Regions from separate parts of the Escherichia sp. XD33 genome, predicted to be linked through region 2. Evidence: predicted binding sites of a transcription regulator. Region 2 holds the regulator's gene; each other region holds the start of a gene.
What was found. Region 2 encodes PurR, which represses purine synthesis genes. Its sites were predicted from a motif close to CANGCAAACGTTTGCNTG; they were not measured.

Region 1: cvpA (colicin V production protein) is a predicted target of PurR. The motif match lies at 2,186-2,203, and genes of this name have one in related genera.
Region 3: purM (phosphoribosylformylglycinamidine cyclo-ligase) is a predicted target of PurR. The motif match lies at 2,417-2,434, and genes of this name have one in related genera.
Region 4: purL (phosphoribosylformylglycinamidine synthase) is a predicted target of PurR. The motif match lies at 3,929-3,946, and genes of this name have one in related genera.

The regions. Positions count from the first base shown of each region.
Region 1 is NZ_JAENDM010000012.1:71,136-76,166, forward strand. It holds gene accD (acetyl-CoA carboxylase, carboxyltransferase subunit beta) at 1-10, shown strand, start outside; gene folC (bifunctional tetrahydrofolate synthase/dihydrofolate synthase) at 80-1,348, shown strand; gene dedD (cell division protein DedD) at 1,338-2,000, shown strand; gene cvpA (colicin V production protein) at 2,259-2,747, shown strand; gene purF (amidophosphoribosyltransferase) at 2,784-4,301, shown strand; gene ubiX (flavin prenyltransferase UbiX) at 4,396-4,965, shown strand.
Region 2 is NZ_JAENDM010000002.1:104,772-109,802, reverse strand. It holds gene sodB (superoxide dismutase [Fe]) at 6-587, shown strand; gene K0778_RS02040 (MFS transporter) at 822-1,991, opposite strand; gene cydH (cytochrome bd-I accessory subunit CydH) at 2,157-2,246, opposite strand; gene purR (HTH-type transcriptional repressor PurR) at 2,545-3,570, shown strand; gene punR (DNA-binding transcriptional activator PunR) at 3,567-4,499, opposite strand; gene punC (purine nucleoside transporter PunC) at 4,612-5,031, shown strand, end outside.
Region 3 is NZ_JAENDM010000014.1:6,033-11,063, reverse strand. It holds gene K0778_RS10460 (DnaA inactivator Hda) at 1-76, opposite strand, end outside; gene uraA (uracil permease) at 171-1,460, opposite strand; gene upp (uracil phosphoribosyltransferase) at 1,546-2,172, opposite strand; gene purM (phosphoribosylformylglycinamidine cyclo-ligase) at 2,497-3,534, shown strand; gene purN (phosphoribosylglycinamide formyltransferase) at 3,534-4,172, shown strand; gene ppk1 (polyphosphate kinase 1) at 4,344-5,031, shown strand, end outside.
Region 4 is NZ_JAENDM010000019.1:29,654-34,684, reverse strand. It holds gene purL (phosphoribosylformylglycinamidine synthase) at 1-3,853, opposite strand, end outside; gene mltF (membrane-bound lytic murein transglycosylase MltF) at 4,111-5,031, shown strand, end outside.

The DNA.
Region 1 (5,031 bases), on a different contig from region 2:
TGAGGCCTGATAACTGATAAGGGCAGGGCCACTGGCTCTGCCCTTTTGCTATTCTCACCGTAACGAATCAGCGGATACCATGATTATCAAACGCACTCCTCAAGCCGCGTCGCCTCTGGCTTCGTGGCTTTCTTATCTGGAAAACCTGCACAGTAAAACTATCGATCTCGGCCTTGAGCGCGTGAGCCTGGTCGCGGCGCGTCTTGGCGTCCTGAAACCAGCGCCATTTGTGTTTACCGTTGCGGGTACGAATGGCAAAGGCACCACCTGCCGTACGCTGGAGTCGATTCTGATGGCGGCAGGGTACAAAGTGGGCGTCTACAGTTCGCCTCATCTGGTGCGTTATACCGAGCGCGTACGTGTGCAGGGCCAGGAATTGCCGGAATCGGCCCATACCGCCTCTTTTGCGGAGATTGAATCGGCACGCGGTGATATTTCCCTGACCTATTTCGAGTACGGTACGCTGTCGGCGTTGTGGCTGTTCAAGCAGGCACAACTTGACGTGGTGATTCTGGAAGTAGGGCTGGGCGGTCGTCTGGACGCAACCAATATTGTCGACGCCGATGTCGCGGTAGTAACCAGTATTGCGCTGGATCATACCGACTGGCTGGGTCCAGATCGCGAAAGTATTGGTCGCGAGAAAGCAGGCATCTTCCGCAGCGAAAAACCGGCAATTGTCGGTGAGCCGGAAATGCCTTCTACCATTGCTGATGTGGCGCAGGAAAAAGGTGCACTGTTACAACGTCGGGGCGTTGAGTGGAACTATTCCGTCACCGATCATGACTGGGCGTTTAGCGATGCTCACGGCACGCTGGAAAATCTGCCGTTGCCGCTTGTCCCGCAACCGAATGCCGCAACAGCGCTGGCGGCACTGCGTGCCAGCGGGCTGGAAGTCAGTGAAAATGCCATTCGCGACGGGATTGCCAGCGCAATTTTGCCGGGACGTTTCCAGATTGTGAGCGAGTCGCCACGCGTTATTTTTGATGTCGCGCATAATCCACATGCGGCGGAATATCTCACCGGGCGTATGAAAGCGCTACCGAAAAACGGGCGCGTGCTGGCGGTTATCGGTATGCTACATGATAAAGATATTGCCGGAACTCTGGCCTGGTTGAAAAGCGTGGTTGATGACTGGTATTGTGCGCCACTGGAAGGGCCGCGCGGTGCCACGGCAGAACAACTGCTTGAGCATTTGGGTAACGGCAAATCATTTGATAGCGTTGCGCAGGCATGGGATGCCGCAATGGCGGACGCTAAAGCGGAAGACACCGTGCTGGTGTGTGGTTCTTTCCACACGGTCGCACATGTCATGGAAGTGATTGACGCGAGGAGAAGCGGTGGCAAGTAAGTTTCAGAATCGGTTAGTGGGCACGATCGTGCTGGTGGCGCTGGGGGTGATTGTACTTCCAGGGCTGCTGGACGGGCAGAAAAAACATTATCAGGATGAGTTCGCGGCTATCCCGCTGGTGCCGAAAGCGGGCGATCGTGATGAGCCTGATATGATGCCAGCCGCCACCCAGGCGTTACCGACGCAGCCGCCGGAAGGCGCAGCGGAAGAGGTGCGGGCAGGTGATGCCGCAGCACCGTCGCTCGATCCGGCCACTATTGCAGCCAATAACACCGAGTTTGAACCGGAACCTGCACCGGTCGCCCCACCGAAGCCGAAACCGGTGGAGCCGCCTAAACCAAAGGTTGAAGCACCACCTGCGCCGAAGCCAGAACCGAAGCCGGTCGTGGAAGAAAAAGCTGCACCGACGGGTAAAGCCTATGTTGTGCAACTGGGTGCGCTGAAAAATGCCGATAAAGTGAATGAGATTGTCGGTAAGCTGCGCGGTGCCGGTTATCGGGTTTATACGTCGCCATCCACGCCAGTGCAGGGTAAAATTACCCGTATTCTGGTTGGGCCGGATGCCTCGAAAGATAAGCTGAAAGGTTCGCTGGGTGAGTTGAAGCAACTTTCTGGCTTAAGTGGCGTGGTAATGGGCTATACGCCGAATTAATACGGTCTTGCCTGATGCGACGCTGGCGCGTCTTATCAGGCCTACGCAGGGGTAGAACCGTAGGTCGGATAAGGCGTTTACGCCGCATCCGACACGCATTGCCCGATGCCGCAAAGGCATAAAAAGTCGATGGCGTTGAATATTTTTTCAGCGCCATTTTTATTGATGCGCGGGAAGGAAATCCCTACGCAAACGTTTTCTTTTTCTGTTAGAATGCGCCCCGAACAGGATGACAGGGCGTAAAATCGTGGGACACATATGGTCTGGATTGATTACGCCATAATCGCGGTGATTGCTTTTTCCTCTCTGGTTAGCCTGATCCGCGGCTTTGTTCGTGAAGCGTTATCGCTGGTGACATGGGGTTGTGCTTTCTTTGTTGCCAGTCATTACTACACTTACCTGTCAGTCTGGTTTACGGGCTTTGAAGACGAACTGGTTCGAAATGGGATTGCCATCGCGGTACTGTTTATCGCTACCCTGATCGTTGGTGCTATCGTGAACTTCGTGATAGGCCAGTTGGTGGAGAAAACGGGGTTGTCAGGCACCGATCGGGTGCTGGGCGTCTGTTTCGGTGCGTTGCGCGGTGTGTTGATTGTTGCTGCCATTCTCTTCTTTCTCGACTCCTTTACCGGGGTGTCGAAAAGCGAAGACTGGAGCAAATCACAGCTGATCCCGCAATTCAGTTTTATCATCAGATGGTTTTTTGATTATCTGCAAAGCTCGTCAAGTTTCTTGCCCAGAGCGTAAGTGCTCTGAGATGTGGCTTAACGAGGAAAAAGACGTATGTGCGGTATTGTCGGTATCGCCGGTGTTATGCCGGTTAACCAGTCGATTTATGATGCCTTAACGGTGCTTCAGCATCGCGGTCAGGATGCCGCCGGCATCATCACCATAGATGCCAATAACTGCTTCCGTTTGCGTAAAGCGAACGGGCTGGTGAGCGATGTATTTGAAGCTCGCCATATGCAGCGTTTGCAGGGCAATATGGGCATTGGTCATGTGCGTTACCCCACGGCTGGCAGCTCCAGCGCCTCTGAAGCGCAGCCGTTTTACGTTAACTCCCCGTATGGCATTACGCTTGCCCACAACGGCAATCTGACCAACGCTCACGAGTTGCGTAAAAAACTGTTTGAAGAAAAACGCCGCCACATCAACACCACTTCCGACTCGGAAATTCTGCTTAATATCTTCGCCAGCGAGCTGGACAACTTCCGCCACTACCCGCTGGAAGCCGACAATATTTTCGCTGCCATTGCTGCCACAAACCGCTTAATCCGCGGCGCGTATGCCTGTGTGGCGATGATTATCGGCCACGGTATGGTTGCTTTCCGCGATCCAAACGGGATTCGTCCGCTGGTACTGGGAAAACGTGATATTGACGAGAACCGTACAGAATATATGGTCGCTTCCGAAAGCGTAGCGCTCGATACGCTGGGCTTTGATTTCCTGCGTGACGTCGCGCCGGGCGAAGCGATTTACATCACTGAAGAAGGGCAGTTGTTTACCCGTCAATGTGCTGACAATCCGGTCAGCAATCCGTGCCTGTTTGAGTATGTATACTTTGCCCGCCCGGACTCGTTTATCGACAAAATTTCCGTTTACAGCGCGCGTGTGAATATGGGCACGAAACTGGGCGAGAAAATTGCCCGCGAATGGGAAGATCTGGATATCGACGTGGTGATCCCGATCCCAGAAACCTCGTGTGATATCGCGCTGGAAATTGCTCGTATTCTGGGCAAACCGTACCGCCAGGGCTTCGTTAAAAACCGCTATGTTGGCCGCACCTTTATCATGCCGGGCCAGCAGCTGCGTCGTAAGTCCGTGCGCCGTAAACTGAATGCCAACCGCGCCGAGTTCCGCGATAAAAACGTCCTGCTGGTCGACGACTCCATCGTCCGTGGCACCACTTCTGAGCAGATTATCGAGATGGCACGCGAAGCCGGAGCGAAGAAAGTGTACCTCGCTTCTGCGGCACCGGAAATTCGCTTCCCGAACGTTTATGGTATTGATATGCCGAGCGCCACGGAACTGATCGCTCACGGTCGCGAAGTTGATGAAATTCGCCAGATCATCGGTGCTGACGGGTTGATTTTCCAGGATCTGAACGATCTGATCGACGCCGTTCGCGCTGAAAATCCGGATATCCAGCAGTTTGAATGCTCGGTGTTCAACGGCGTCTACGTCACCAAAGATGTTGATCAGGGCTACCTCGATTTCCTCGATACGTTACGTAATGATGACGCCAAAGCAGTGCAACGTCAGAACGAAGTGGAAAATCTCGAAATGCATAACGAAGGATGATGCCTTCGCTGAGGGTGCCGGTCTGGCACCCTGACTTGCAACTCCCGCCGAAATCCTGCAAAGTCTGCCTGCAAGTCTGACAGGGCAACTATTTATGAAACGACTCATTGTAGGCATCAGCGGTGCCAGCGGCGCGATTTATGGCGTGCGCTTATTACAGGTTCTGCGCGATGTCACAGATATCGAAACGCATCTGGTGATGAGCCAGGCAGCGCGCCAGACCTTATCCCTCGAAACGGATTTTTCTCTGCGCGAAGTGCAGGCATTAGCCGATGTCACGCACGATGCGCGCGATATTGCCGCCAGCATCTCTTCCGGTTCTTTCCAGACGCTGGGGATGGTGATTTTACCCTGTTCAATCAAAACCCTTTCCGGCATTGTCCATAGCTATACTGATGGCTTACTGACCCGTGCGGCAGATGTGGTGCTGAAAGAGCGTCGCCCGTTGGTGCTCTGCGTGCGTGAAACACCATTGCACTTAGGCCATCTGCGTTTAATGACTCAGGCGGCAGAAATCGGTGCGGTGATTATGCCTCCCGTTCCGGCGTTTTATCATCGCCCGCAATCCCTTGATGATGTGATAAATCAGACGGTTAATCGTGTTCTTGACCAGTTTGCGATAACCCTTCCTGAAGATCTCTTTGCCCGCTGGCAGGGCGCATAACTCCGCTGTTGCCCTGTTTCAGGGCAATTTTGCAACCGCGATCAAATCCTCGACATTTTGTTTCTG
Region 2 (5,031 bases):
TAGCAATGTCATTCGAATTACCTGCACTACCATATGCTAAAGATGCTCTGGCACCGCACATTTCTGCGGAAACCATCGAGTATCACTACGGCAAGCACCATCAGACTTATGTCACTAACCTGAACAACCTGATTAAAGGTACCGCGTTTGAAGGTAAATCACTGGAAGAGATTATTCGCAGCTCTGAAGGTGGCGTATTCAACAACGCAGCTCAGGTCTGGAACCATACTTTCTACTGGAACTGCCTGGCACCGAACGCCGGTGGCGAACCGACTGGAAAAGTCGCTGAAGCTATCGCCGCATCTTTTGGCAGCTTTGCCGATTTCAAAGCGCAGTTTACTGATGCAGCGATCAAAAACTTTGGTTCTGGCTGGACCTGGCTGGTGAAAAACAGCGATGGTAAACTGGCTATCGTTTCAACCTCTAACGCGGGTACTCCGCTGACCACCGATGCGACTCCGCTGCTGACCGTTGATGTCTGGGAACACGCTTATTACATCGACTATCGCAATGCACGTCCTGGCTATCTGGAGCACTTCTGGGCGCTGGTGAACTGGGAATTCGTAGCGAAAAATCTCGCTGCATAATAACTGATGGCAAATGCAGCATTGCCTGAAGCGCTACGCTTATCAGGCCTACGCGGATCATCGATGTAGGTCGGATAAGGCACTCGCCGCATCCGACAAGCGCTGCATGATACGACGCCTAACGCGTCTTTTCATGTCAACGCGGATGAGTCGTTAACACCGCATCCGGCAAGATAAATCGCACGTTGTCAGCAACTGTAACGCAGAAGGTTATCCTTCTGCGTTTTTGTTTAATTAGCTGTTAGCAACGCAAACTGTTTCAGGTTGTTTTCTGGCTGACATAAACACCAGCAATAATGCCAGTCCCGCGACAATCGCTCCCATCACTGGCACAAAGCTGTATCCCAGCCCAGCGGAAATTACCGCACCACCAGCAGCTGCTCCCAGCGCATTTCCAAGATTAAAGGCACCAATATTGACTGATGAAGACAGACCCGGCGCTTCACTGGCGACACGCATCACGCGCATCTGTAACGGCGGTACGACCGCAAAGGTTGCTGCGCCCCACACCACCATGCTAATAGCTGCGCCGAACTCATTGCGGGCCAGGAACGGGATTGCCAGCATAATCACCATCAGCAGCAACAAAAAGCCTTTCAACGTGCCGTTAACTGAACGATCTGCCAGTTTGCCGCCGAGATAGTTACCGATAGAGAATCCGACACCAATCAGCACCAGCATTGCCGTGACGAACACCGGTGTTGCGTGGGTAATACTTTGCAGTACCGGAGAGATATAGGTGTAGAGAGTAAACATTGCACCAGCTCCCAGTACCGTCGTCAGCAATGCAGACAGCACCTGCGGACGCATTAATACCGCCAGCTCTTTTTTCACTTCAGGTCGTGCCCCTGCACCACCTTTAGGTAATGAGAAGAACAGACTTACCATTGAAATCACTCCCAGCCCCGCCGTTGCCAGAAATGACATCCGCCAGCCGATGGTTTCACCCAACCAGGTCGCCGCCGGCACGCCACCGATATTTGCCAGGGTTAACCCCATAAACATAGTGGCAACTGCGCTGGCCTGTTTATGTTTTGGCACCACGCTTGCGGCCACGACTGAACCCAAACCAAAAAATGCTCCGTGATTCAGGCTGGTCAAAATGCGTGAAAGCATCAGGGTCATATAATCCGGCGCGATGGCGGAAAGAACGTTGCCTAGCGTGAAAATTGCCATCAGGAAAATCAACGCACTGCGGCGGGCACGATGAGAAAGTAGAAGCGTCATCAGCGGCGCGCCCACCATTACGCCAACTGCATAGGCACTGATTAACATTCCGGCAGCGGGAATCGAGACATCCACACCGCGCGCAATGACGGGCAACAAGCCCATTGGCGAGAACTCCGTTGTCCCGATACCAAACGCGCCAATCGCCAGCGCCAGCAACGGATAGTTAATTTTCATGCCTTATCTCCACCTCTTCGCGTCATTACGCGATATTCATTAAAGTGGCGAAAGCATGACAGCAATCACAAAAAAATGAAAATAACAAAAAGAGAAAACACTTTTGCCATTTTGCTAACAAACAGGAAGGAGATGCGAGGGAGAACGCGCTCCCTCGAGAGGAAATCAGTGCAGCGCGGCAGTCAAACCCACGGCTACGATCAAACCGAGGACGATAATCGTTGTTACCAGTGAAAATTTAAGGTCGGTGCTCATCAAGTTTTCTCCTTTTTTATTACCACACAAAAAGTGATATTACGCATTTTTACACACTGTGATGAAAAAATCTCCCGTCATTTATAATGATAAGTGTTTTTACCACTTCCCCTTTTCGTCAAGATCGGCCAAAATTCCACGCTTACACTATTTGCGTACTGGCCATTGACCCCTTCCTGACGCTCCGTGTCGTTTTTCCGGCGTACCGCAACACTTTTGTTGTGCGTAAGGTGTGTAAAGGCAAACGTTTACCTTGCGATTTTGCAGGAGCTGAAGTTAGGGTCTGGAGTGAAATGGAATGGCAACAATAAAAGATGTAGCGAAACGAGCAAACGTTTCCACTACAACTGTGTCACACGTGATCAACAAAACACGTTTCGTCGCTGAAGAAACGCGCAACGCCGTGTGGGCAGCGATTAAAGAATTACACTACTCCCCTAGCGCGGTGGCGCGTAGCCTGAAGGTTAACCACACCAAGTCTATCGGTTTGCTGGCGACCAGCAGCGAAGCGGCCTATTTTGCCGAGATCATTGAAGCGGTTGAAAAAAATTGCTTCCAGAAAGGTTACACCCTGATTCTGGGTAATGCGTGGAACAATCTTGAGAAACAGCGGGCTTATCTGTCGATGATGGCGCAAAAACGCGTCGATGGTCTGCTGGTGATGTGTTCTGAGTACCCAGAGCCGTTGCTGGCGATGCTGGAAGAGTATCGCCATATCCCAATGGTGGTGATGGACTGGGGTGAAGCAAAAGCTGACTTCACCGATGCGGTCATTGATAACGCGTTCGAAGGCGGCTACATGGCCGGGCGTTATCTGATTGAACGCGGTCACCGCGAAATCGGCGTTATCCCCGGCCCGCTGGAACGTAACACTGGCGCAGGCCGCCTTGCCGGTTTTATGAAGGCGATGGAAGAAGCAATGATCAAGGTGCCGGAAAGCTGGATTGTGCAGGGTGATTTTGAACCTGAATCCGGTTATCGCGCCATGCAGCAAATCCTGTCGCAGCCGCATCGCCCTACTGCCGTCTTCTGTGGTGGCGATATCATGGCAATGGGCGCACTTTGTGCTGCTGATGAAATGGGCCTGCGCGTCCCGCAGGATGTTTCGCTGATCGGTTATGATAACGTGCGCAACGCCCGCTATTTTACGCCGGCGCTGACCACGATCCATCAGCCAAAAGACTCGCTGGGTGAAACAGCGTTCAACATGCTGTTGGATCGTATCGTCAACAAACGTGAAGAACCGCAGTCCATTGAAGTGCATCCGCGCTTGATTGAACGCCGCTCCGTGGCTGACGGCCCGTTCCGCGACTATCGTCGTTAATCACCCGTTGCGGGAGTCTCTTCCGGCTCCCGCAGCCACTCCTTATTCAGCGTCTCACTATCGCCGAGATACTCAAGCAACCAGGTTAACGCAGGCGACATATCATTTTGCTGCCATGTCAGACAACATGCCGAATCCGGAAAGGGGTTTTCCAGTTCTAATGCTACCCACTTCCCCTCATTAAGCCACGGTTTGGCGAAATGTGTTGGCACCATCCCTATGCATAATCCTGCCGAGATACAGGTTGCCGATGATTCCCAGTCAGGCACGACAAGTCTTTTTTGGTTATCCAGCAACCAGGTAATACGCTTAGGTAGCGTTCGCGAGGTGTCTTCGCGCACCAACGACGGCCAGTTGCGCAACGTATCATCGCTGAATGGGCCATCCATCAACGCCAGCGGGTGGTGGCTGGCAACAACGCAACTCCAGCTTAGCATCCCCATATCCCGGAAGGCATAACGACCGCCTACCGGAATCGCGCGTGTTGCGCCAATCGCCAGTTCCACGCGCCCGTCGGAAAGCGCATCCCAGACACCGTTGAACACTTCCTGAAAGACAAGAAGTTCGACATCATCAAAATGGCGATAAAAATCAACGATCATCTGCCGTGTACGTTCTGGCCTGACAATATTATCCACTGCGATAGCTAACTGACCGCGCCAGCCGTTCGCTATCTGCTGACATTGCTGGCGGGTGATCTGCATTTTTTTGACAACAGAGCGCCCTTCTTTGAGAAACCACGCTCCAGCAGCGGTCAGCTCCACATCACGGTGCCGTCGTTCAAAGAGCGGCACCGCCAGCCACTCTTCCAGCTGACGCACGGTATAGCTGACCGCAGAAGGAACGCGATGCAGCTCCTGTGCCGCAGCGCTAAAACTACCATTACGCGCTACCGCATCAACAACTTCGAGTGAATATTCTGACCACATAGTCTGCCTACAAAATTTTTGAAACCAGTCATCAAATATTACCGTTTCACAACACTAATTTCACTCCCTACACTTTGCGGCGGTGTTTAATTGAGAGATTTAGAGAATATACATGCAACCTGGGAAAAGATTTTTAGTCTGGCTGGCGGGTTTGAGCGTACTCGGTTTTCTGGCAACCGATATGTATCTGCCTGCTTTCGCCGCCATACAGGCCGACCTGCAAACGCCTGCGTCTGCTGTCAGTGCCAGCCTTAGTCTGTTCCTTGCCGGTTTTGCCGCAGCCCAGCTTCTGTGGGGGCCACTCTCCGACCGTTATGGTCGTAAACCGGTGTTATTAATCGGCCTGACAATTTTTGCGTTAGGTAGTCTGGGGATGCTGTGGGTAGAAAACGCCGCTACGCTGCTGGTATTGCGTTTTGTACAGGCTGTGGGGGTCTGCGCCGCGGCGGTTATCTGGCAAGCGTTAGTGACGGATTATTATCCTTCACAGAAAGTCAACCGTATTTTTGCGACCATCATGCCGCTGGTGGGT
Region 3 (5,031 bases), on a different contig from region 2:
CCCCCGGCCAGAAACTTGCAAAGGTTTCGTCGTCAGGAAGATAAAGTGGCAAAGAGAGCTGTGCCGGTGTGTTCAGAGATACCTCAACCAGGATTTCACAAAATCGCGAGAAGTTTACCACAGAATCCCATGATGTTTGAACCGGGCAGCAACACTGCCCGGTCGGTACATTATTTGTCTGTTATATCCGCGTCTTCTGCGTCCAGCACCACTTCTTCAGGGCGCAGCACACTAATCAGTTTGAAGATCAAACTTAAGCCGATACCGACGATGGTCGCCAGCGCCATACCTTTTAACTCCGCCGCGCCGATGTTTACCTTCGCGCCACTGACGCCGATGATCAAAATCACGGAAGTCAGGATCAGGTTCTGTGCTTTGTTGTAATCCACTTTCGATTCGATCAAAACACGAATACCGGAAGCACCGATGACACCATAAAGCAGCAGCGAAACGCCGCCCATCACCGGCAATGGGATCATCTGGATAGCGGCAGCCAGTTTACCGACGCAGGAAAGCAGGATAGCGAAAATCGCCGCCCCGCCGATAACCCAAGTACTGTAAACACGGGTGATCGCCATCACGCCAATGTTTTCTCCGTAAGTGGTATTTGGCGTAGAGCCAAAGAAGCCGGAGATCACGGTCGACAGGCCGTTAGCAAACATCGAACGGTGCAGACCTGGATCGCGCAGCAGATCTTTTTTGACGATATTAGCCGTTACTACCAGGTGCCCTACGTGTTCGGCAATAACCACTAATGCCGCTGGCAGAATAGTCAGAATGGCAAACCACTCGAAGCGCGGCGTATAGAGGGTTGGCAGCGCAAACCAGTGAGCATTAATAATCGGCGTGGTATCGACAATTCCCATTGCGAAAGAGAGCGCGTACCCCACCAGCACGCCAATTAAAATCGGGATAATTGCCAGGAAACCACGAAACAGCACGGAACCTAAAACCGTGACCGCCAGGGTGGTAATAGAGATGATGATGGTTTTGGAGTCTGGCATTTGCCCTTCAGCCGGGAGTAAACCCGCCATACCGGCAGCTACGCCCGCCAGCTCCAGACCGATGACGGCAACGATTGCGCCCATTGCCGCAGGTGGAAACAGCACGTCCAGCCAGCCGGTCCCCGCTTTCTTCACGATAAAAGAAACCAGGCAGAACAGCACGCCGCACATAATAAAGCCGCCCAGCGCGACTTCATACCCCAACGGCAACAGTAACAATACCGGTGAAATAAAGGCAAAGCTGGAACCAAGATAAGCCGGAATTTTCCCTTTACAGATGAAGAGATACAGCAGCGTTCCAATACCGTTAAATAACAGTACAGTCGCCGGGTTAATATGAAATAAGACGGGCACCAGGACGGTTGCACCAAACATGGCGAACAAATGTTGCAAACTAAGCGGGATTGTCTGTAAAAGTGGCGGTCTTTCACTCACCCCGATAGCACGGCGCGTCATAGTATTATCCTCTGTATTATGTGTTATAGGCGCTTTACTCAAAAAAAAGCCGACTCTTAAAGTCGGCTTTAATTATTTTTATTCTTTATTTCGTACCAAAGATTTTGTCACCGGCATCGCCGAGGCCCGGAATAATGTATCCGTGCTCGTTCAGTCCCTGGTCAATCGATGCGGTATACAGTTCGACGTCCGGGTGCGCTTTTTCCAGCGCAGCGATACCTTCTGGCGCAGCTACCAGCACCAGAACTTTGATGCTGCTGCAGCCCGCTTTTTTCAGCAGGTCGATGGTCGCGATAACGGAACCACCGGTTGCCAGCATTGGGTCAACGATCAGCGCCATACGCTCATCGATGTTAGAAACCAGTTTCTGGAAGTACGGTACCGGCTCCAGCGTTTCTTCATTACGGTACATACCGACAACGCTGATGCGCGCGCTCGGAACGTTTTCCAGCACACCGTCCATCATACCAAGACCCGCACGCAGAATTGGCACAACGGTAATTTTCTTACCTTTGATCTGGTCGATTTCTACCGGGCCGTTCCAGCCTTCGATAGTTACTTTTTCCGTTTCGAGGTCGGCGGTCGCTTCGTAAGTCAGCAGGCTACCCACTTCGGAAGCGAGTTCGCGAAAGCGCTTGGTGCTGATATCTTGCTCACGCATCAGTCCCAGCTTGTGTTTGACGAGTGGGTGTTTGACTTCCACGATCTTCATACTCTTTCTCCTTTGAGGGGCAGCCACAAAAAAAATCGACGGATTATACCTCCTTTCTTCAAGGCGGCAATATTATTTTCGTTGACTTTAGTCAAAATGATAACGGTTTGAGATAAAGTTATTTTATATTCAAATGGTTATGAAAGAAGATTATTCCATCCGAAAACTAACCTTTGCCCTGGCACAAGTCTTCTTTCGCCGCGCGCCTGGGGAAAAGACGTGCAAAAAGGTTGTGTAAAGCAGTCTCGCAAACGTTTGCTTTCCCTGTTAGAATTGCGCCGAATTTTATTTTTCTACCGCAAGTAACGCGTGGGGACCCAAGCAGTGACCGATAAAACCTCTCTTAGCTACAAAGATGCCGGTGTTGATATTGACGCGGGTAATGCTCTGGTTGGAAGAATCAAAGGCGTAGTGAAGAAAACGCGTCGTCCGGAAGTGATGGGCGGTCTGGGCGGCTTCGGTGCGCTGTGTGCATTGCCGCAAAAATATCGTGAACCTGTGCTGGTTTCCGGTACTGACGGCGTAGGAACCAAGCTGCGTCTGGCAATGGACTTAAAACGTCACGACACCATTGGTATTGATCTGGTCGCCATGTGCGTTAATGACCTGGTGGTGCAAGGTGCAGAACCGCTGTTTTTCCTCGACTATTACGCAACCGGAAAACTGGATGTTGATACCGCTTCAGCGGTGATCAGCGGCATTGCGGAAGGTTGTCTGCAATCGGGCTGTTCACTGGTGGGTGGCGAAACGGCAGAAATGCCAGGGATGTATCACGGTGAAGATTACGATGTCGCGGGTTTCTGCGTGGGCGTGGTAGAAAAATCAGAAATCATCGACGGCTCTAAAGTCAGCGACGGCGATGTGCTGATTGCACTCGGTTCCAGCGGTCCGCACTCGAACGGCTATTCGCTGGTGCGCAAAATTCTTGAAGTCAGCGGTTGTGATCCGCAAACCACCGAACTTGATGGTAAACCATTAGCCGATCATCTGCTGGCACCGACCCGCATTTACGTGAAGTCAGTGCTGGAGTTGATTGAAAAGGTCGATGTGCATGCCATTGCGCACCTGACCGGCGGCGGCTTCTGGGAAAACATTCCGCGCGTATTGCCAGATAATACCCAGGCAGTGATTGATGAATCTTCCTGGCAGTGGCCGGAAGTGTTCAACTGGCTGCAAACGGCAGGTAACGTTGAACGCCATGAAATGTATCGCACCTTCAACTGCGGCGTCGGGATGATTATTGCCCTGCCTGCTCCGGAAGTGGACAAAGCCCTCGCCCTGCTAAATGCCAACGGTGAAAACGCGTGGAAAATCGGTATCATCAAAGCCTCTGATTCCGAACAACGCGTGGTTATCGAATAATGAATATTGTGGTGCTTATTTCCGGCAACGGAAGTAATTTACAGGCAATTATTGACGCCTGTAAAACTAACAAAATTAAAGGCACCGTACGGGCAGTTTTCAGCAATAAGGCCGACGCGTTCGGCCTTGAACGCGCCCGCCAGGCGGGTATTGCAACGCATACGCTCATCGCCAGCGCGTTTGACAGTCGTGAAGCCTATGACCGGGAGTTGATTCATGAAATCGACATGTACGCACCCGATGTGGTCGTGCTGGCTGGTTTTATGCGCATTCTCAGCCCGGCGTTTGTCTCCCACTATGCCGGGCGTTTGCTGAACATTCACCCTTCTCTGCTGCCGAAATATCCCGGATTACACACCCATCGTCAGGCGCTGGAAAATGGTGATGAAGAGCACGGTACATCGGTGCATTTCGTCACCGATGAACTGGACGGTGGCCCGGTTATTTTACAGGCGAAAGTCCCGGTATTTGCTGGTGATACGGAAGATGACATCACCGCCCGCGTGCAAACCCAGGAACACGCTATTTATCCACTGGTGATTAGCTGGTTTGCCGATGGTCGTCTGAAAATGCACGAAAACGCCGCGTGGCTGGATGGTCAACGTCTGCCGCCGCAGGGCTACGCTGCCGACGAGTAATGCCCCCGTAGTTAAAGCGCCAGCTCTGCCGCTGGCGTTTTTCAATTCACCTGTAAATCGCAAGCTCCAGCAGTTTTTTTCCCCCTTTTCTGGCATAGTTGGACATCTGCCAATATTGCTCGCCATAATATCCAGGCAGTGTCCCGTGAATAAAACGGAGTAAAAGTGGTAATGGGTCAGGAAAAGCTATACATCGAAAAAGAGCTCAGTTGGTTATCGTTCAATGAACGCGTGCTTCAGGAAGCGGCGGACAAATCTAACCCGCTGATTGAAAGGATGCGTTTCCTGGGGATCTATTCCAATAACCTTGATGAGTTCTATAAAGTCCGCTTCGCTGAACTGAAGCGACGCATCATTATTAGCGAAGAACAAGGCTCCAACTCTCATTCCCGCCATTTACTGGGCAAAATTCAGTCCCGGGTGCTGAAAGCCGATCAGGAATTCGACGGCCTCTACAACGAGCTATTGCTGGAGATGGCGCGCAACCAGATCTTCCTGATTAATGAACGCCAGCTCTCCGTCAATCAACAAAACTGGCTGCGTCATTATTTTAAGCAGTATCTGCGTCAGCACATTACGCCGATTTTAATCAATCCTGACACTGACTTAGTGCAGTTCCTGAAAGATGATTACACCTATCTGGCGGTGGAAATTATCCGTGGCGATACCATCCGTTACGCGCTGCTGGAGATCCCATCAGATAAAGTGCCGCGCTTTGTGAATTTACCGCCAGAAGCACCGCGTCGACGCAAGCCGATGATTCTTCTGGATAACATTCTGCGTTACTGCCTTGATGATATTTTCAAAGGCTTCTTTGATTATGACGCGCTGAATGCCTATTCAATGAAGATGACCCGCG
Region 4 (5,031 bases), on a different contig from region 2:
GCATCCATGGGCCATCCTCGCCCCAGTTTTCCGGATGCCAGGAGTTGCTGACAGTACGGAAAACACGTTCCGGGTGCGGCATCATAATGGTGACTCGACCACTTTCAGTCGTGACTGCCGTAATACCGTTCGGTGAACCGTTCGGGTTAGCCGGGTAGGTTTCAGTGACTTTGCCGAAGTTATCGACATAGCGCAGTGCCACCAGCCCTTTGCTTTCCAGTGCCGCCAGATGCGCCGCATCACGCACTTCCACGCGCCCTTCACCATGAGAGACAGCAATCGGCATTTGCGAGCCCACCATCCCCTGCAACAGCAGAGACGGGCTTTGGGTTACTTCAACCAGGCTGAAACGCGCTTCAAAGCGATCGGAGGTATTGCGCACAAAACGTGGCCACAACTCACTACCTGGGATCAGTTCACGCAGATTAGACATCATCTGGCAACCGTTACATACCCCCAGCGCCAGCGTTTGCGGACGGTGGAAGAAGGTTGCAAACTCATCGCGTACACGGTCATTGAACAGGATTGACTTCGCCCAACCTTCACCGGCACCCAGCACATCACCGTAGGAGAAACCACCGCACGCGACCAGGGCGTGGAAATCTTCCAGGCCCGTGCGTCCGGTCAGCAGGTCACTCATATGCACGTCGATAGCATCAAAGCCTGCACGGTGGAAAGCTGCCGCCATTTCAACATGCGAGTTCACGCCCTGCTCACGCAGTACGGCAACTTTCGGACGTGCGCCAGTGGCAATATACGGTGCTGCCACATCTTCGTTGATATCGAACGACAGTTTTACATTCAGGCCCGGATCGGCGTCGTTAGATTTCGCCTGATGCTCCTGATCGGCACACTCCGGGTTGTCACGCAGGCGCTGCATCTGCCAGGTAGTTTCTGCCCACCAGACACGCAACGTGGTGCGGCTTTCGCTGAATACAGTCTGCCCGTTGGCGGTAATCACAAAACGGTCACCGGAAACCGCCTGCCCTACATAATGGACACAATCAGCAAGCCCATGCTGTGCCAGTACGGACTCGACCGCTTCACGGTCAGCGGCACGAACCTGAATCACCGCACCCAGTTCTTCGTTAAACAACGCCGCCAGGCGATCGTCACCCAGAGTGGCGATATCCGCGTCAATGCCACAATGACCAGCAAAGGCCATTTCCGCCAGCGTTACCAGCAGGCCGCCATCAGAGCGGTCGTGATACGCCAGCAGCTTACGCTGTGCAACCAGCGCCTGAATCGCGTCATAGAAGCCTTTCAGTTGCGCGACATCGCGTACATCTGCCGGTTTGTCGCCAAGCTGACGATAAACCTGCGCCAGCGCCGTTGCGCCCAGCGCGTTATTGCCTTTGCCCAAATCAATCAGCAGCAGTGCGTTATCTTCGGTAGAAAGCTGCGGCGTGATGGTGTGACGTACATCTTCCACGCGGGCAAATGCAGAAATCACCAGCGACAGCGGCGACGTCATTTCGCGCTCTTCGTTACCTTCCTGCCAGCGGGTTTTCATCGACATGGAGTCTTTACCCACCGGGATCGTCAGGCCCAGCGCCGGACAAAGCTCTTCGCCCACGGCTTTAACGGCTTCATACAGGCCCGCATCTTCACCAGGGTGGCCTGCCGCCGCCATCCAGTTGGCGGAAAGTTTGATGCGTTTGATATCGCCAATTTGTGTTGCGGCGATGTTGGTTAACGCTTCACCGACCGCCAGACGGGCAGAGGCGGCGAAATCCAGCAGCGCAACCGGCGCACGCTCGCCAATCGCCATCGCTTCACCGTAGTAGCTGTCGAGGCTGGCGGTAGTGACCGCGCAGTTAGCGACCGGCACCTGCCACGGCCCCACCATCTGATCGCGCGCTACCATGCCGGTTACGCTGCGGTCGCCAATGGTCACCAGGAAGGTTTTTTCCGCCACAGTCGGCAGATGCAGCACACGTTTCACCGCGTCTGCAATGGTGATCCCTTCACGGGCCAGCGCGTCGCCTTTCGCTTTCAGCGTTTGTACATCGCGGGTCATCTTCGGCGTTTTACCAAGCAGGACGTCCAGCGGCAGATCGATCGGCTGATTATCAAAATGACGATCGTGCAGAGAAAGATGCAGTTCTTCGGTCGCTTCACCAATCACAGCGTAGGGTGCGCGCTCACGCTTACACAGCTCGTCAAACAGCGGTAATTGATCAGCAGCAACCGCCAGCACGTAGCGTTCCTGGGATTCGTTACACCAGATTTCCAGCGGGCTCATGCCCGGTTCGTCGCTCAGGATATCGCGCAGTTCGAATTTACCGCCGCGCCCGCCGTCGCTCACCAGTTCCGGCATGGCGTTAGAAAGACCGCCCGCACCGACGTCGTGGATAAACAGAATTGGGTTAGCATCACCAAGCTGCCAGCAACGGTCGATTACTTCCTGGCAACGACGCTCCATCTCCGGGTTGTCGCGCTGTACGGAAGCAAAGTCGAGGTCGGCATCAGACTGACCTGACGCCATGGAAGACGCCGCTCCGCCGCCAAGACCGATGTTCATTGCCGGGCCGCCGAGAACGACCAGCTTCGCACCGACGTTGATCTCGCCTTTTTGTACGTGATCGGCGCGAATGTTGCCGATCCCGCCCGCCAGCATGATCGGTTTGTGATAACCGCGCAGCTCTTCGCCGTTGTGGCTGTTCACTTTTTCTTCATAAGTACGGAAGTAGCCATTCAGTGCCGGACGACCAAATTCGTTGTTAAACGCCGCGCCGCCCAGCGGGCCTTCGGTCATGATGTCCAGCGCGGTGACAATGCGCTCAGGCTTACCGAAATCTTCTTCCCACGGCTGTTCGAAGCCAGGAATTCGCAGGTTGGAAACGGAGAAACCAACCAGACCAGCCTTCGGCTTCGCACCGCGTCCGGTGGCGCCTTCATCACGAATTTCGCCGCCGGAACCCGTCGCCGCGCCCGGCCACGGAGAAATCGCCGTCGGGTGGTTGTGAGTTTCGACTTTCATCAGAATATGCGCCGGTTCCTGATGGAAATCGTAGCGGCCCGTTTCGTGGTCAGCAAAGTAGCGGCCCACTTCAGAACCTTCCATTACGGCGGCGTTATCTTTATAAGCAGAGAGAACGTGATCTGGCGTGGTTTCGAAAGTATTTTTGATCATCCTGAACAGCGATTTCGGCTGCTGTTCACCGTCGATAATCCAGTCGGCATTAAAAATTTTGTGGCGGCAGTGCTCAGAGTTCGCCTGAGCGAACATATACAGCTCGATGTCGTTCGGGTTACGACCAAGCTTTGTGAAAGCATCCTGCAGATAGTCAATTTCATCTTCCGCCAGAGCCAAGCCAAGACGCAGGTTAGCGTCGATCAGCGCCTGACGGCCCTGCCCCAGCAAATCAACGCTGGTAACCGGAGTCGGTTGATGGTGGGCAAACAACTGCTCTGCATCATCTAAAGCAAAAAAGACCGTTTCCATCATGCGGTCGTGCAGTTCAGCGGTAACCTGCTGCCATTGTTCATTGGTCAGCGTACCGGCTTCTATATAGTAAGCAACGCCGCGCTCAAGGCGGTTTACCTGTTGTAGCCCGCAGTTATGGGCAATATCGGTCGCTTTCGAAGACCAGGGAGAGATGGTGCCAGGACGCGGGGTCACCAGCAGGAGTTTGCCTTGCGGGGCGTGGCTGGCGAGTGCCGGACCATATTTCAGCAGGCGTTCAAGTTGTGCGTGCTCATCATCGTTTAACGGCGCATTGAGGTCAGCAAAATGGACATACTCGGCGTAAATATTGTGAACCGGGAGCCTGGCAGCCTGAAAACGTGCCAGCAGTTTGTTGATTCGGAATGCCGACAGTGCAGGCGAACCACGCAGAATTTCCATCATAAGTCTCTCGTCTTCTAAGCTTTCGGTGTACCCAAGGGGGGGAAACGGGCGTCATTATAAAGAATCTGATGCGCTGACGAAACCGTTTGCGTGGAAATAAAATCACCATCGTGAATTAGCAACGCGTGCCGCCAATGGCTGTAATAAGTTGCCATCTGGCGCAGGTTTACGCAAAATGCCGCTCATTTATGAGTAAACCTTTCACTATTATTACGTTTTTTCAAGCTGGGACGCGCACGACACAGAGAATTAACTAATTGAAAAAATTAAAGATTAATTATCTGTTCATCGGCATTCTGGCACTGCTGCTCGCGGTCGCTCTCTGGCCATCTATTCCCTGGTTTGGTAAAGCCGACAACCGTATCGCCGCCATTCAAGCGCGGGGAGAGTTGCGTGTGAGCACCATTCATACTCCCCTGACTTATAACGAAATCAACGGGAAACCTTTTGGCCTGGATTACGAACTGGCGAAACAGTTTGCCGATTACCTCGGCGTAAAACTGAAAGTGACCGTGCGGCAGAATATCAGCCAGCTGTTTGACGACCTTGATAATGGTAACGCCGACCTGCTGGCGGCAGGACTTGTCTATAACAGTGAGCGGGTAAAAAATTATCAGCCTGGCCCTACCTATTATTCCGTGTCACAACAACTGGTTTATAAAGTGGGTCAGTATCGCCCACGTACGCTGGGCAACCTGACGGCGGAGCAACTCACCGTTGCACCGGGTCATGTGGTGGTTAACGATCTCCAGACCCTGAAAGAAACAAAATTCCCGGAATTAAGCTGGAAGGTAGACGACAAAAAAGGCTCTGCGGAATTAATGGAAGATGTCATCGAAGGAAAACTCGATTACACCATTGCTGATTCTGTCGCCATCAGCCTGTTTCAGCGCGTTCACCCGGAGCTCGCCGTAGCGCTCGATATCACCGATGAACAACCGGTGACTTGGTTTAGCCCGTTAGATGGCGATAATACCCTTTCCGCCGCCCTGCTCGACTTCTTCAACGAAATGAATGAAGACGGTACGCTGGCACGCATTGAAGAGAAATACCTGGGGCATGGCGATGATTTTGATTACGTCGATACGCGCACATTTTTACGCGCCGTCGATGCGGTACTGCCGCAGTTAAAGCCCCTGTTTGAGAAATACGCCGAAGAAATTGACTGGCGTTTGCTG